Linked DNA regions of Parazoarcus communis. The protein of the gene in region 2 binds, or shares a complex with, the protein of the main gene of each other region. Links are inferred from orthologs where the notes say so. Each region holds a gene or a part of one and is shown on either strand. Other genes may lie near its edges. The genes, in order: CEW87_RS04465 and dsbD.

The links.
Region 1: the proteins of dsbD (region 2) and CEW87_RS04465 are in contact, whole or in part, in a crystal structure (PDB 1JZD), measured with the Escherichia coli proteins. The link is inferred for Parazoarcus communis from one-to-one orthologs.

The regions. Positions count from the first base shown.
Region 1 is NZ_CP022188.1:954,809-960,207, reverse strand. What follows is about bases 1-2,808. They hold CEW87_RS04465 (DsbC family protein), read left to right. Parts: upstream 1-944; coding sequence 945-1,673; downstream 1,674-2,808. Other genes in these bases: CEW87_RS04460 (murein transglycosylase A), read right to left, coding at 1,713-2,808; CEW87_RS04470 (UbiH/UbiF family hydroxylase), read left to right, coding at 1-929. In the rest of the region: more of CEW87_RS04460, read right to left, coding at 2,809-2,810; CEW87_RS04455 (ATP-binding protein), read left to right, coding at 3,232-4,095; CEW87_RS04450 (Nudix family hydrolase), read left to right, coding at 4,099-5,052; CEW87_RS04445 (DNA gyrase inhibitor YacG), read right to left, coding at 5,049-5,216; cell division protein ZapD, read right to left, coding at 5,240-5,399. UniProt on the Escherichia coli protein: Acts as a disulfide isomerase, interacting with incorrectly folded proteins to correct non-native disulfide bonds.
Region 2 is NZ_CP022188.1:1,697,523-1,706,654, forward strand. What follows is about bases 3,288-6,159. They hold dsbD (protein-disulfide reductase DsbD), read right to left. Parts: upstream 5,698-6,159; coding sequence 3,877-5,697; downstream 3,288-3,876. Other genes in these bases: CEW87_RS07750 (riboflavin synthase), read right to left, coding at 3,288-3,702; cutA (divalent-cation tolerance protein CutA), read right to left, coding at 5,713-6,048; CEW87_RS07765 (histidine phosphatase family protein), read right to left, coding at 6,153-6,159. In the rest of the region: CEW87_RS07730 (DEAD/DEAH box helicase), read left to right, coding at 1-830; transcription antitermination factor NusB, read right to left, coding at 962-1,408; ribH (6,7-dimethyl-8-ribityllumazine synthase), read right to left, coding at 1,405-1,875; ribBA (bifunctional 3,4-dihydroxy-2-butanone-4-phosphate synthase/GTP cyclohydrolase II), read right to left, coding at 1,978-3,066; more of CEW87_RS07750, read right to left, coding at 3,085-3,287; more of CEW87_RS07765, read right to left, coding at 6,160-6,710; CEW87_RS07770 (c-type cytochrome), read left to right, coding at 6,958-7,614; CEW87_RS07775 (TonB-dependent receptor plug domain-containing protein), read left to right, coding at 7,736-9,132. UniProt on the Escherichia coli protein: Required to facilitate the formation of correct disulfide bonds in some periplasmic proteins and for the assembly of the periplasmic c-type cytochromes.

The DNA.
Region 1 (5,399 bases), 740 kb from region 2 along the record:
TCAAGGGCGACGGCAATGGCTGCGTAAAGTTTTCCGCTTATCAGAGCGGGCTATCCGAACTTGCCTGGATTGGTGAGTCAAGCCTGATTCACTGCGAACTGTGGGAGAGTCTCAAGCGCCAGCACAACGTCACGGTCTTTGCGCCCGCGCATCCTGGCGCGCTCGACGTGAGCGAGTCCGAAGCCAGGCTGGTGCTCGATGACGGACGACGCTTGAGCGCTGCGCTGTTAGTCGGTGCCGACGGACGCGATTCCTGGGTGCGCCAGCAGTCGGGGATCAAGGCAAGCGTGAAGGCGTATGACGAGATGGGTGTCGTCGCCAACCTGAGCTGCGAGCAAGAACATCGGCGCACTGCGTTTCAATGGTTCAGGGACGACGGCGTGCTTGCGTGGTTGCCCTTGCCCGGCAATCGCATTTCAATCGTCTGGTCTGCCCCGGATGCCGTCGCCGCCGATCTGATGTCGATGAGCGACGAGTCCTTCTGCGAGCGGGTCGCGGATGCCGGTGGACGGCGGCTCGGGCGGTTTGAAATGGAGTCGCCGCGTGCCGCGTTCCCACTTCGGCTGATGCGGGTCGAAAGCATGATCGGCCGTCGCGTCGCGCTGATCGGCGATGCCGCACATGCCATCCACCCCCTTTCCGGCCATGGCATCAATCTTGGTTTCCAGGATGCCCGGATGCTTGCCAGTCTGCTCGGTGAGCTGAAGCCGTGGCAGGGCGCCGGAGACCATGGCGTATTGCGGCGCTATGCCAGAGCGCGCGCAGAGGAACCCTTCCTCCTGCAGTATGCGACCCACGGCCTGAACCGCCTCTTTGCGAGTCGTAATCCCGCGTCGGCCTTGCTGCGCAATGTCGGGATGAACCTCACCGATCGTTTGCCGGTCATAACCAACGCACTCACCCGATACGCGGTAAGTGGAAAGTTCTAACTCCTGGAGATCCTGATGTTTTCTTTTCCCGGCCTTGCCCGTGCGCTTCCGCTTGCACTGAGCCTGTCCCTGTTTGGCGCTGGTGCGCATGCCGATGAAGCTTCCGTGCGCAAAGGTATGGAGGCCTTCGTCGGTGCGCCTGCAGTCGAGTCTGTTGCGCGTACCCCATACGCCGGGCTTTATGAAGTTGTGCTCAAGAGCGGCGAGCTCGTGTACACCGATGAAAAGGTCAGCTTCATTGTCGATGGTCGTGTGATCGATGCTCAAACCCGTCGCGACATGACCCAGCTTCGGCTCAACCAGCTTTCGGCCATCGACTTTTCGACGCTTCCGCTCGATCAGGCCATCAAGCACGTCAAAGGCAACGGGAAGCGGGTGATCGCCACCTTCGAGGATCCGAACTGCGGCTACTGCAAACGGCTCGGAAAGGAACTCGCGCAGATGAAGGACGTGACCGTCTATACCTTCCTGTATCCGATCCTGAGTCCCGATTCGACGACCAAGTCGCGTGATATCTGGTGTGCTAAGGACAAGGCAAAAGCCTGGAGCGACTGGATTGTCGACGCGAAGGTGCCGGCAACGGCGGACTGCGACACGGGTGTGATCGATCGCAACGTCGCGCTGGGGCAGAAGCTGAAGATCAACGGCACGCCGACGATCTTCCTGTCCAACGGCAGCCGCATCGGCGGTTATGTGCCGGCAGCAGAACTGGAAAAGGCGATTGGCGCGATCGCAGCCAAGTGATCGGAGCAGGGGGCGGTGCAAGGCCGCCCCCTGCCGTAATCAGCCTTTACCCAGCGCATTCGCTGGTTTCACCCCGTTCGGGAGCAATACCCAGATCCGGCCGTTCTGCCGCATCTTTCCGGCCTGTGTGCCGGCCTGCGCACCAAAACCCCAGAAGTAGTCCGCCCGTACCGGCCCCTTGATCGCACTGCCAGTGTCCTGTGCCAGCACGAGCCGGTTCAGCGTGCGGTTGCTGTACGGCCATGTGGTAGCGAGGAAGACAGGTGCCCCCAGGGGAATGTAGGCGGGGTCGATGGCGATGCTCCGCTCCTCCGTGATAGGGACCCCGAGGGCGCCGATTGGGCCGCTGGTGCTGGCGGGAAGTTCGCGGAAGAAGACATAGCTCGGGTTGCTGTTGAGCAACTCGCCGAGGCGGGCGGGATTGTCCCGCGCCCACTGCCGGATGCCTTCCATCGAGGCCTTGTCGAGCGACAGTTCGCCCTGACTGACGAGCCAGCGACCGATGGATTGATACGGGTGTCCGTTCTGATCCGCGTAACCGATGCGGAGCCGGCTGCCGTCGGGAAGCTCGACGCGGCCAGAGCCCTGCACCTGCAGGAAGAACAGGTCGATCGGATCGTCTGCCCACAGCAGAATCTTCGGGGCAAGGAGCTCCTGGCGCTGCTCCAGTTCGGCGCGCGTCCAGTACGGCACGACCTTGTTGCCGACGAGCCGGCCGCGCAGGCGCAGCGATTTGAGCTCCGGGTAGACGCTGGCGAGATCGATGGTCAGCATGTCGTCGGGTGGGGCGTGGATCGGCCACCGGCTCTGCGCTGAACGGACCCGACTGCCCTTGATAAGGGGTTCGTAGTAGCCGGTTACCAGTCCGGTGTCGGAGCCGTCGGCGTTCTGCGAACGCCATGGGGTGAAGTGCTGTTCAAAGAAAGCCTTGACCTGATTGGTTGAGGGACTGGCGGGCAGTCGTGCGCCAAGCGCACAGACGGCCTTCCAGTCATTGCGGCGGGAGAGCGTCCCGCAGGACTCGCGGAAGGCTGGCCACGCGGCGGCGTGATCGTCTTCGGCCCAGCCGGGGAGTTGCGCCCAGGTCGCCATGCTCATCGCGCCGGTCTGGCCTGCGGGCGGCGCTTGTGGGGGCACGGGAGCGGGCGCCGGACTCGGGGCGGGCGTCGGGGCAGTTGCGCCGGGGGGCGGGCATGCAGGGCAGGCCGGACAGGCCTGTGTCCGCACACAGGCCTGCGGTTTCGCTTCCGTTACCGGTGTCGGTGCCGGTTGTGGCGGTGTCGCGCAGGCGGCAAGAAGGGCTGCAAGCGTGGCGGTTGCGAGGTGTCGCGGAAGGCGGTGATGGGCCTGGCTCATGATGGGGATCGGTTAAACTCGGGGCATCCGGCCCCGCAGTATACCGGGGTCAGCTTCCGAATCCGGTAACCGGGCTGTAACGCACAGAGGCATGGGATGTGGGTCATTTTCCTTGAAGCGGGGCTTGCCCTGTTGTTGTTACTGATCATCGTGTGGGCGACCTTGCCGCGCCGCAAGAACAGAATGGACGAAGACGATGGAAATGAATGAACTGAGTGCCCTCATCTGCAGGGCGGAGCGGGTGCTTGAGCGGCTGGAGGGCATTCTGCCGGGACCGGCAGCGCCACCCGACTGGAGCGCGGCGCACGCCTTCCTGTGGCGGCGGCGTCATGGGCGCGGGAGTTTGCAGGCCGTGGGCGTGCCGCACGGGATTCGTCTGAAGGATCTGCAGGACATCGATGATCAGAAAGCGCGCATCGATCGCAATACGCGACAGTTTCTCGCCGGTAAGCGCGCCAACAACGTGCTTCTGACCGGCGCGCGTGGCACCGGCAAGTCCTCGCTGATCAAGGCATTGCTCAACGAGTACGGCGACCAGGGACTGCGCGTCGTCGAGGTGGACAAGGCCGATCTGACGGATCTGCCCGAGATCATGGAGATGCTGGCCGGTCGTCCCGAGCGTTTCATCGTGTTCTGCGACGACCTTTCGTTCGAAGAAGGGGAAGGGGCGTACAAAGCGCTCAAGAGCGTGCTCGACGGTTCCGTTTCTGCAGTGGCCGATAATGTGCTGCTGTACGCGACATCCAACCGTCGCCACCTGATGCCCGAGTATCACGACGAGAACCTTCAGGCGCGGCATGTGGACGGCGAGGTTCACCCCGGTGAGGCGGTGGAGGAGAAAGTGTCGCTGTCCGAGCGCTTCGGCCTCTGGATCTCCTTTTATCCCTTCGCTCAGGATGAATATCTCGACATCGTTGCGCACTGGCTCCGCGTCTTTGGTGTTCCCAAGCGCAAGCTGGCCGCTGCCCGCCAGGAGGCGCTGCAGTGGGCCTTGATGCGCGGTTCGCGATCGGGTCGGGTGGCCTGGCAGTTTGCCCGGGATTACGCGGGCCAGCTGGAGGACTGAGTGATGTCGAGGAAGGTGGTCAACGTGGCGGCCGGCGTCATTACGCGTGACGATGGCAGTTTCCTCATCGGACAGCGTGCGCCCGGAACCTTCTATCCGGGTTACTGGGAGTTTCCCGGTGGCAAGGTCGAGGCGGGCGAATCGCCGGCGGATGCGCTGAAGCGAGAGCTCGATGAGGAACTCGGTATCCGTGTCGAGCGCCTCTATCCGTGGCTGGTCAGGGAGCACGCCTATGAGCACGCGCATGTGCGGCTGCACTTCTTTGAAGTGCCGCAGTGGCAGGGCGCAGTAAACGATCATGTGCACAGCGCCCTGGCCTGGGTGCGACCGGGGCATGTCGACCGTTCGCCGATGCTGCCCGCGAACGGTCCGATCCTGAAGGCGCTGCGTCTGCCACGCAGGATGGGAATCACCTGTGCTGCAGCGATGGGCGTTGGCGCCCAGCTCGATGCGCTGGATCAGGCGCTGGTGCAGGGGCTCGGGATGGTGCAGGTGCGCGAAGCGGGGCTGGACGCGCGCGAGCGGCGGGCGTTTGCAACAGAGGTCGTGCGTCGCGCCCATGCGGTCGGCGCACTGGTGGTGATCAATGATGACGAGGCCCTGGCTGAAGAGTCGGGTGCGGACGGGCTGCATCTGCCCGCCCGCCGGCTCGCGGAACTGACGCAGCGACCGGCGTTCGAGTGGGTTGGGGCCTCATGTCACAGCCGCGAGGAGCTTGAGCGGGCCGCGGCGCTGGAGCTCGACTACGTGCTGCTGGGGCCGGTGAAGGAAACGCTCAGCCATCCCGGGCAGCCTGGCTTGGGGTGGGATGCATTTGCCGCGCTGCGTGCAGACCTGCCGATGCCGGTGTTCGCCCTGGGCGGGCTGGACGACGCCGACATGACGGATGCCCGTCTTGCCGGGGCACATGGTGTGGCGGCGATCCGGTCCTGCTGGCGCACGCCGCGCCGCGACTAGGACTGCGTGTCTTCGCCGGCGTCCGGCGGGGAGGTCGGGACGCGATAGCTTTCCGACGCCCATGCGCCGAGGTCGAGCTGTTTGCAGCGTTCCGAGCAGAAGGGGCGGAACCGGTTTTCGGTGCGCCATTCGGTCATCTTTCCGCACTGCGGACAGCGGACCATGCGGGGTGCTGAGTCGGGTTTGTTCACAGGCTGCAGAAGGTCAGTTCAAAGGGGATGTCGCGCTCGGCAACCCGTGGCCGGACGACGGTTTCGGGCAGCATGAAGCGGATGTTGAGCGCGTACTTGTTGGCGCTGATCTCGGGGATGACCGGCTCCGAGCGCGGAATGCGAATGCGCAGCATC
Region 2 (9,132 bases):
TCGTTGCAGCAACCCCGGCCCAGCGCCAGACCCTGCTGTTCTCGGCAACGCTTGATGGCGTGGTCGGTCGCATGGCCGAGCGCATGACGCGCAACCCGCAACGCATCGAGATCGAAGTCGCCAAGGAAGACCGCGGCCAGATCGAGCAGCGCCTGATGTTTGCTGACGACATGGGTCACAAGAGCCGTCTGCTCGAGGCCCTGCTGGGTCACGATGGTCTGCAGCAGGCCGTGGTGTTTACCGCGACCAAGCGCAGCGCCGACGAACTTTCGCTGAGCCTGCAGGAAAAAGGTTTCTCTGCCGCTGCGCTGCATGGCGACATGCACCAGACCCAGCGTAACCGTACCCTCGACCGTCTGCGCCAGGGCCGCATCGGCGTGCTGGTCGCAACCGACGTTGCCGCCCGCGGTATCGACGTTGCCGGCATCAGCCACGTGATCAACTTCGATCCCCCGCGTCAGGCAGAAGACTATGTGCACCGTATCGGCCGTACCGGTCGTGCCGGTCGTGACGGTATCGCGATCACCCTGTCGGGCCCGCGTGAAACCGGCCTGATCCGTGCGATCGAGCGTTTCACCGGTGACCGTCTTGAAGTGCACACCATTCCCGGCATGGAGCCGTCGCCGCGCAAGCCTTCGGGTCCGCGTCCGGCAGGTGCTGGCAATGGTCGCCGCTTCGGTAATGGTGGTGGCTTCGGTCGTCCGGCAGCCGGCAATGGCGAACGCCGTGGCGCGGGTGGTGGCGGCGGTTACGGTGGCCGTGACGGCCATCCGTCCAGCCGCAGCGAGCGCAGCCATGGCGATCGCCGTGACCGCAGCTCGCGCGGCTAAGCCTTCAGGGCTGTTGCCTCAGATGTAAAAAATCCCGCTTCGGCGGGATTTTTTTTGCCTGTGAAGGCGCGATGCGTCGTGAGCCGGGGCGAGGGGCGGGGTGCCCCGCGTCGCCCCGGTCGACCGGGGGTTCAGCCCTTGGCTGCGCGTGCGGCTTCGACTTCTTCAGGACGGATGTTGGCGGCGAGCTTGTCGAGTACGCCGTTGACGAAGCGATGGCCGTCGGTGCCGCCAAAGCCCTTGGCCAGCTCGATGGCTTCGTTGATCACCACGCGGTAGGGCGTTTCGAGGTTGTGCCGCAGTTCGTGTGCGCCCATCAGCAGGATGGCGTGCTCGATCGGCGACAGCTCATTCACCGGGCGGTGGATCAGCTTGGCGAACGAGGCCTGCAGCGACTCGACGTTATCGAGGGTGCCGTGCAGCAGGCTGACGAAGAGTTCGCGGTCGACCTTGTCCAGATTCTCGGTGTCGGCCTCGAGGTGCTTCTGCACCGAGGTCATCGAGTTTCCCGACAGCAGCCACTGGTACACGCCTTGCAGTGCAAGTTCGCGTGCGCGACGACGGGCCATCTTGCTCATGGCAGTACCTTCATCAGATTGGCCATCTCGACCGCCGCACGGGCGCAGTCGCTGCCCTTTTCGTGCGTACGGGCGATGGCCTGGTCGTCGTCCTCGGTAGTGAGCACGCCGTTGGCGATCGGAATGCCGGTATCGAGACCGACACGGGTGATGGCTGCGCCCATCTCGTTCGAAACCAGTTCGAAGTGGTAGGTTTCACCGCGGATGACCGCGCCGAGTGCGATCAGGGCGTCGAACTTGCCGCTGTTGGCGAGCTTCTGCAGCACCAGCGGAATTTCGAGTGCGCCGGGAACGGTGGCGATGCGGATCAGGTCGGGTGCGACGCCAAGCTCGATCAGCTCTGCGGTACAGGCCGACAGCAGGCCTTCGCAAACGTCCTGGTTGAAACGGCTCATGACGACTGCGATACGCAGGCCCTTGCCGTTCAGGTCGTTCTCGTACTCATGGATGTTTTCGTAACGTGGCATGGTTTCGATTCAATATTAGGTTGGTTTGTGGGCGGTGCCACGCATGGCACCCCGCGCAGGTGAAGGGGCGCGGCGCAGGTGCGCTGGCCGCTTCGCTTGCGCTCAGTCCTGGTCGACGAAACCCGTGATCTCGAGGCCGAAGCCGGTCATGCTCGGAATCTTGCGCGGGTTCGATAGCAGCCGCATCTTGCCGACATTGAGCGCACGCAGAATCTGCGCGCCCACGCCGAACAGGCGGGCATCCCATTTCACCGGACGATCCGCGGTACCGGTCAGGCCCGCCAGCAGTTCGCGACCGGACTGGGGGCGGTAAAGCAGCACGATCACGCCGGCGTCGGCCGCAGCAAGCCGTGCCAGCGAGTGATTGACCGGGAAGCTGTGACGATTGCTTTCGGGGTCGAGAAAGTCCACGACCGAGATCGGCTCGTGCACCCGCACCAGGGTCTCGTTCTCGGGGCGGATGTCACCGCGCGACAGGGCGAAATGCACGTCGCCCGAGGTCTTGTCCTCGAATGCGGACAGCAGGAAGGTGCCGTGCACGGTCTCGACTTCCTTCTCGGTGACTTTTTCCACCAGGTGCTCGTTTGCTGCGCGGTACTCGATCAGGTCGCGGATTGCGCCGATCTTGAGACCGTGCTCCTTGGCGAACTCGATCAGATCCGGCAGGCGGGCCATGGTGCCGTCGTCCTTGAGGATCTCGCAGATCACCGATGCGGGTTCGACGCCCGCGAGGTGTGCGAGATCGCAACCGGCTTCGGTGTGGCCGGCACGGATCAGCACGCCACCCTTCTGGGCGGTGAGCGGGAAGATGTGGCCCGGCATCACGATATCGTCAGGTGTGGCATGGCGGGCCACGGCAACCTGTACGGTGCGGGCGCGGTCATGGGCCGAAATGCCGGTGGTGACGCCGGTGGCGGCTTCGATCGAGGTGGTGAAGGCGGTGCCGTGCGGGGTGCGGTTGTCGCGCACCATCTGTTGCAGCCCGAGCTGGCGGCAGCGCTCTTCGGTGAGCGTCAGGCAGATCAGGCCACGGCCGTAACGGGCCATGAAGTTGATGGCTTCAGGGGTGACGAATTCGGCTGCCATCACGAGGTCACCCTCGTTCTCGCGGTCCTCTTCGTCGACGAGGATCACCATCTTGCCGGCCTTGATCTCGGCGATGATGTCGGAAATCGGAGCGAGTGCGCTCATTTGGGGTCCTTTCCAGTGTCAGGCTTGTTGCGCCTGCTCTTCTTCGGTGCGCCAGGCGAGCATGCGCTCGACGTAGCGGGCAATGAGGTCGATTTCCAGATTGACCCGGCTTCCAGCCTTCAGGTGCTTGAGGTTGGTCACCTCGACCGTGTGCGGAATCAGGTTGATCGAGAAATCACGATGTTCGACCCGGTTGACGGTCAGGCTGACGCCATTGACCGTGATCGAGCCCTTTTTGGCGATGTAGCCGGCAATCGCAGCCGGCGCGCGGATCACGAGCTCGTGGCTTTCGCCGACCGGCTCGAACTTCACCACTTCGCCCACGCCATCGACGTGGCCGGTTACCAGGTGACCGCCAAGACGGTCGGCCATGCGCAGCGCCTTCTCCAGGTTCACCTCGCCACCGGGCTGATCCAGCCCCACGGTGCAGTTCAGCGTCTCGCGCGAAACGTCGAACTTCACCTTGGCGCCATCGCGTGCAATCACGGTGAGGCACACGCCACTGTTGGCGATGCTGTCACCGACAATCACGTCTTCAAGGTCGAGTCCGCGGGTGTCTACGGTCAGCCGCACGCCGTCAGCGAGGGCTTCGATGTGTTCAATGCGGCCGACTGCCGCGACGATGCCTGAGAACATGAAGGGACTGAAGGAAAAGGGGAAAAGCGGGATTGTAGGCGAAACCGGCGGCTTCGGCGCGATTCGGGCTGCCCTTCGCCCCCCGGGATCTGTCCGCCAAGGCCTTTCGGCAAGGGAATTCCGGGCGTCCACTCGCCCCCGTTCGCGCCTGCAGAAACGGCTTGTGCAGGGGCATCAGCGGGCGCGATCGAGCACTTCGGCAAAGGCCTGCGCCGGCATGAATCCGACCACACGCAAACCGTCACGCTCCTTGCCTGCAGGGTCGAAAAAGATGATGCCGGGTGGCCCGAACAGGCCGAAGCGCTTGAGCAGCGCCTTGTGTTCGTCGTTGTTGTCGGTGACGTCGGCCTTGAGCAGCAGCATCTGGCTCATGCGTCCGGCCACTTGCGGGTCGGAGAAGGTGAAGCGCTCCATCTCCTTGCACGAGACGCACCAGTCGGCGTAGAAATCGAGCATCACCGGGCGGTCTGTGGCTGCGAGGCGGGCGTCGAGCTCGGCAATCGATCCGACCTTCTCGAAGGCCGGTGCGGGTGCCGTGGCAGCGGCTTCGGCGCGGAGGACGGCCAGCGGTTGCAGCGGATCGCGCGAGCCGGCCATGGCGCCCACCAGCATGGCTGCACCGCCGATCAGCAGCATCACGCCCACACCTTTCCAGAAACGCTGCCAGCCCTTGGCGCCGGGCGGCAGGGGGTCGATGGCGTGCAGGAAAATGCCCGAGAACAACAGCAGCGCTGCCCACGCAAGCATGCTGGCCAGCGCGGGCAGCACCGGCATCAGCATCCACACCGCAACCGCCAGCAAGAGTACGCCGAAGGCTTTCTTGATACCTTCCATCCACGGCCCCGTCCTGGGCAGAACCGAACGTGCAGCGAGACCCACAGCGAGCAGCGGCATGCCCATGCCAAGCGCCATCACGAACAGCGCAAAGCCGCCGAGCACCGCGTCGCCCGTCTGCGCGATGTAGAGCAGGGCCCCCGCCAGCGGGGCGGCCACACAGGGGCCGACGATCAGTGCCGAGAGCACGCCCATCACCGCCACGCCACCGAGGTGGCCGCCCTTGTTGTGACTGGCGGTATCGGCCAGTTTGCTCTGCAGCGACGACGGCAGCTGCAGTTCGTAGAAGCCGAACATCGACAGCGACAGCGCAACGAACACCAGCGCAAAGCTCGACAGCACCCAGACGTTCTGCAATGCGGCCGACAGCAATGTGCCGGTGAGGCCGGCGGCCACGCCGGCGGCGGCATAGGTGACCGCCATGCCCAGCACGTAGGCGAGCGACAGCATGAAGGCGCGGCCGCGCGAGATGTGATGACCGTGACCGACGATGATGCCCGACAGGATGGGGATCATCGGGAAGGTGCAGGGGGTGAAGGCCAGCAGCAGCCCGAAGCCGAAGAAGCTCGCCAGCACCAGCGGGATGCTTGCATTCCTGAGCAGGCCGGCGATGCGGCCGCTCTCGTCGCCGCTGACCGCAGATGCTGCGCCGGATGCCGTTGCGGCCGGTGTCGACGCCGCATTCGGCGCCTGGTCGAGCGCACGTTGCAGCAGGCTGTTGCCCGCCGGTGCGGCGCTCGTGGTGAGATCGATGTCGGCCGATTGCGGGGTGGGCGGATAGCAGATGCCGCCGTCCCAGCAGCCCTGACTGCTCACATGGAGAACGAAGCGCTTGACGTCGGCCGGTGCGGTGACCGGCAGCAGGATGCGCAGCTCACCGCGATAGGTTTCGACTTCGCCGAAGAACTCGTCCTGCTTGATCTTGCCGGGCGGACGGTCGGGTTCGCCCAGCACCACGCTCGCCGGCTCGGCATCGAAACGGAACTTGCTGCCGTAAAGGTAGTAATCGGGCGCCACGTCGAACACGACTTCGACCGTTTGCGGGTCGAGTGCGCGGGCCGTCATCGCAAAGGCCTTTTCCGGTTCGATGGGATCGGCGGCCTGGCCGGGCAGGGAAAACAGGCTCGCCAGCAGGGCGAGCAGGATCAGCAGACGTTGCATCGTGTTCTTTTCGTGTCAGGAGGCAGGCGCGTCGGGCGCGGTTTCGTTCTCGATCCAGCCGAGGTAGGCGGCAAGGCCAAGCTCGATAGGGACTGCAACAATCTCGGGAAGTTCGTAAGGGTGTGCTTCGACGATCGCCGCCTCGAGTGCGGCGTAGCACGCGGCCGTGGTCTTGATCAGCATCGGCACCTCGGTGCTGCGCTCGGTTTCTCCCTGCCAGCGATACACCGATGTGCAGGGGGCAAGGATGTTGACGCAGGCGGCTAGGCGCTGCGCGACCAGTCGCTCGGCGAGCGCCTCGGCCGCAGGCTGGTCGGGCAGGTTGGTGAGGACGATGAGGTTCGGAGTCATGTCGGGGATCGTGCGGGAGCGTGAGCGCCATTATCGCGGAGTCGCGGCGATCGCGGCTTGCCTTCAGTCAATTCGGCAGCGATCGCGTCACGTCGATGCGCTTGTCACGGCAAGGGCTGAATGCGGCCCGCGAGTTCGAGCTCGTCGCCAGCGATGCGCATGATGATGAGTTCGCCCGAAACCGGATAGACCCCGCTCAGCGCCGTGATGTTCACCTGATGCGTGACCAGGATCAGTGGTCCTGCTGCGGTGTCCGCGTCCCGCACCAGGGCGCGCACGGCGGCACTGCGCTCCGCAGCCTGATCGCGCTCGTTGAAGAAGGAGTCCAGCGCCGGCGTCGGAATGACCGGGCCGAGGCCGAGCAGGCGCGCGGTGTCGAGGCAGCGGCACCAGCGACTCGAGTGGAGGGTGGCGCGGGTGATGCCCTGCGCGCGCAAGCGTTCGCCGGTAGCGGTGGCCTGAGCGCGCCCCGCGGGGGAGAGGTTGCGCTGGGTGCTGCAGTCCCCGAGCACGAAGCCCGCCGGGTCTCCGATGCCGGGGGCGGGCGCATGGCGCATCAGCGCTACATGTCCGCCCGCACGGAGGGCCGCCCAGAGGGATTCGTCATCGGCGATCGCCCCTGTGCTGAACAGCAACAACAGGCAGGTCATCAGGCTTCTCATGCCGGTCTCCATTCTCGCGTTTCACGTGAGGCGCTGTGCGGGCACGCCGCAAGGCCATGCTGGGTCCGACGGACGCCGGGTTTGCGCCTGATCAAGCCTGCACCGTTAAGCCCAAGGTAGAATCCACGAGCGCGCACCAGAGCGCGTAGAGCAATGCTGAAGGCAGCGGAACGATGTTTTGGCTCTATGTCTAAAGTTATAAATTTCGATGACATGTTCAGGGCTGTTGATTGTCAGGAGAGTGTTGATGTTTCATACGAATGCCAGGCAGTTTCTGGCCTTGGCCTGCTGCCTGTTCATGCTTGGCGGACTGCCGCTATCGTCGTTCGGCGCGGCAGATGCGGTTGCGGCAGACAAACTGGTTGCGCAACTGCAAAGCAGTCCGGCTGATCTGCAGGCGGCGCAGGCCGAGGGCAGGAAGTCCTCGGCATTCTGCGCAAACTGCCACGGCGAGACTGGCATGAGCCGCTATCCCGAAGTCCCCAATCTGGCCGCTCAGCATCCCGACTATCTGCTCAGGCAGATCGATGCCTTTCTGACCGGCAAGCGCAAGAATGAGTTCATGCAGGGCCTGATGAAAGTGCTCAGCGAACGCGACAAGGCAGCCGTTGCGCTTTTTTACGCGGCCGCTCCGGTGCAGCCCGCGACTGCGCCCGGCCCCCGTGCCGGGGAGGGTGAGGCCTACTTTGCCAGGCTGTGCGCGCGCTGCCACCGCGACGATGCACGCGGTGGCGACACGTTTCCCCGTCTGGCCGGGCAGCAGCGCGAATATATCCGCCTCAGTCTGACGCGCTATCTGACGCAGTCGGGAGAACGTTTCTACGCACCGATGACGGCAGCCGTCACCCAACTCGGCAAGGACAACATCGATGCGGTCGCCGACTACCTCTCCGGGCTGAAGTAGGAGTCGCCTACAATGGTGCTGCATTCTCCGTTATGGGATGCGCGGGCCGCTTCAGGCAATCCGTTACGGCATGTGCCGCACATTCGGCCTGTGAATCAAACGCCGAAACCGGCTTGGAACAATGAAACAAGATGCCGCACAGAATCTGACGCAGGACCGGCGGATACGATCGCTGCTTCTTGCACTTGCATTCGGACTCGCGTCCCATGGCAGTACCGTGTCTGCCGCAGGGGCTGATGAGTTCGAGCTTGCCGAGTTGTCACTCGACGATCTGTTGCGAATCGAAGTCGTGGGCGCGACGCGCTACGCGCAGCCCTTGTCCGACACCCCCGCCTCGGTCACCGTCATTGGCGCTGACGAACTGCGGAACCAGGGCTATCGCAATCTCGGTGAGGCGCTTTCCACCGTGCGCGGCGTGTTTACGTCCGGCGACCAGAACTATACGTACCTCGGCGTCAGAGGCTTCAACCGCTCCGGCGATTACAACTCCCGCGTGCTGCTGGTCACCGACGGCGCCCGGCGCAACGACGCACTTTTCGATCAGGCCCTGATCGGCAATGAGTCTCCGGTCGAGATCGACTGGATCAAGCGCCTCGAGTTCGTGTCCGGTCCATCCTCGGCTGTATATGGGGGCAACGCGCTGTTCGGGATCATCAACCTGGTGATGCTCGATGGTAGTGATGTCAATGGCACGCGGGTCAGTGTCGATGCGGGTAGCGGGCAGAGCCGGCGCGTCGGTGTGGTCGCCGGCCAGCGCATGGAGGGCGGGGGCGACTGGTTCCTCGGCTTCGCCGCCTACGGTGCCGAGGGCAAGGACCGCTACTACCAGGAATACGACAGCGGCCCGAGCGATGGCTGGGCGCGCGGCCTCGATGGTGAGCACTACCACAAGATCTATGGCAAGTTGAGACTTGGCAACTGGCGTCTGCTGGGCAGCTTCTCGACGCGCGACAAGGCGATGCCGGGCGCGCCATTCGGCACGGTGTTCGGCGAACCCGGCAGCGAGATCCTCGACCGCAGCTCGCTGCTCGAACTGTCCTACGATGACACCCTGAGCACCGGGTGGCAGCAGCATTTTTCGGTCTTCAGCGGTGCCTACCTTTACCAGGGTGATTACCGCTACGTGGGCGGGGTTGCGAATCGTGACGAGGCTGTTGCCGACTGGAGCGGACTGAACTACCGGCTGAACGGAACTGCAGGCGAAAGTCACCGCTGGATGCTCGGTACCGAAGCGCAGTGGAACACCACCCTGAAGCAGCGCAATTTCGATCGGGAGCCCTACACTGAGGTCCTGAACACCAACGATCCCTCAAGCACGTTCGGCGTGTTCGTGCAGGACGAATGGCGCTTCCACCCGCAGTGGCTGCTCAATCTGAGCCTGCGTCACGACAAGCACAGCGACTACGCCGCCATCATTTCGCCCCGGATTGCGCTGATCTACCAGCCCGACCGGGACCTGACCCTGAGAGCGGCCTACATGCATTCGTATCGGCCGCCCAATGCCTACGAACGCTACTA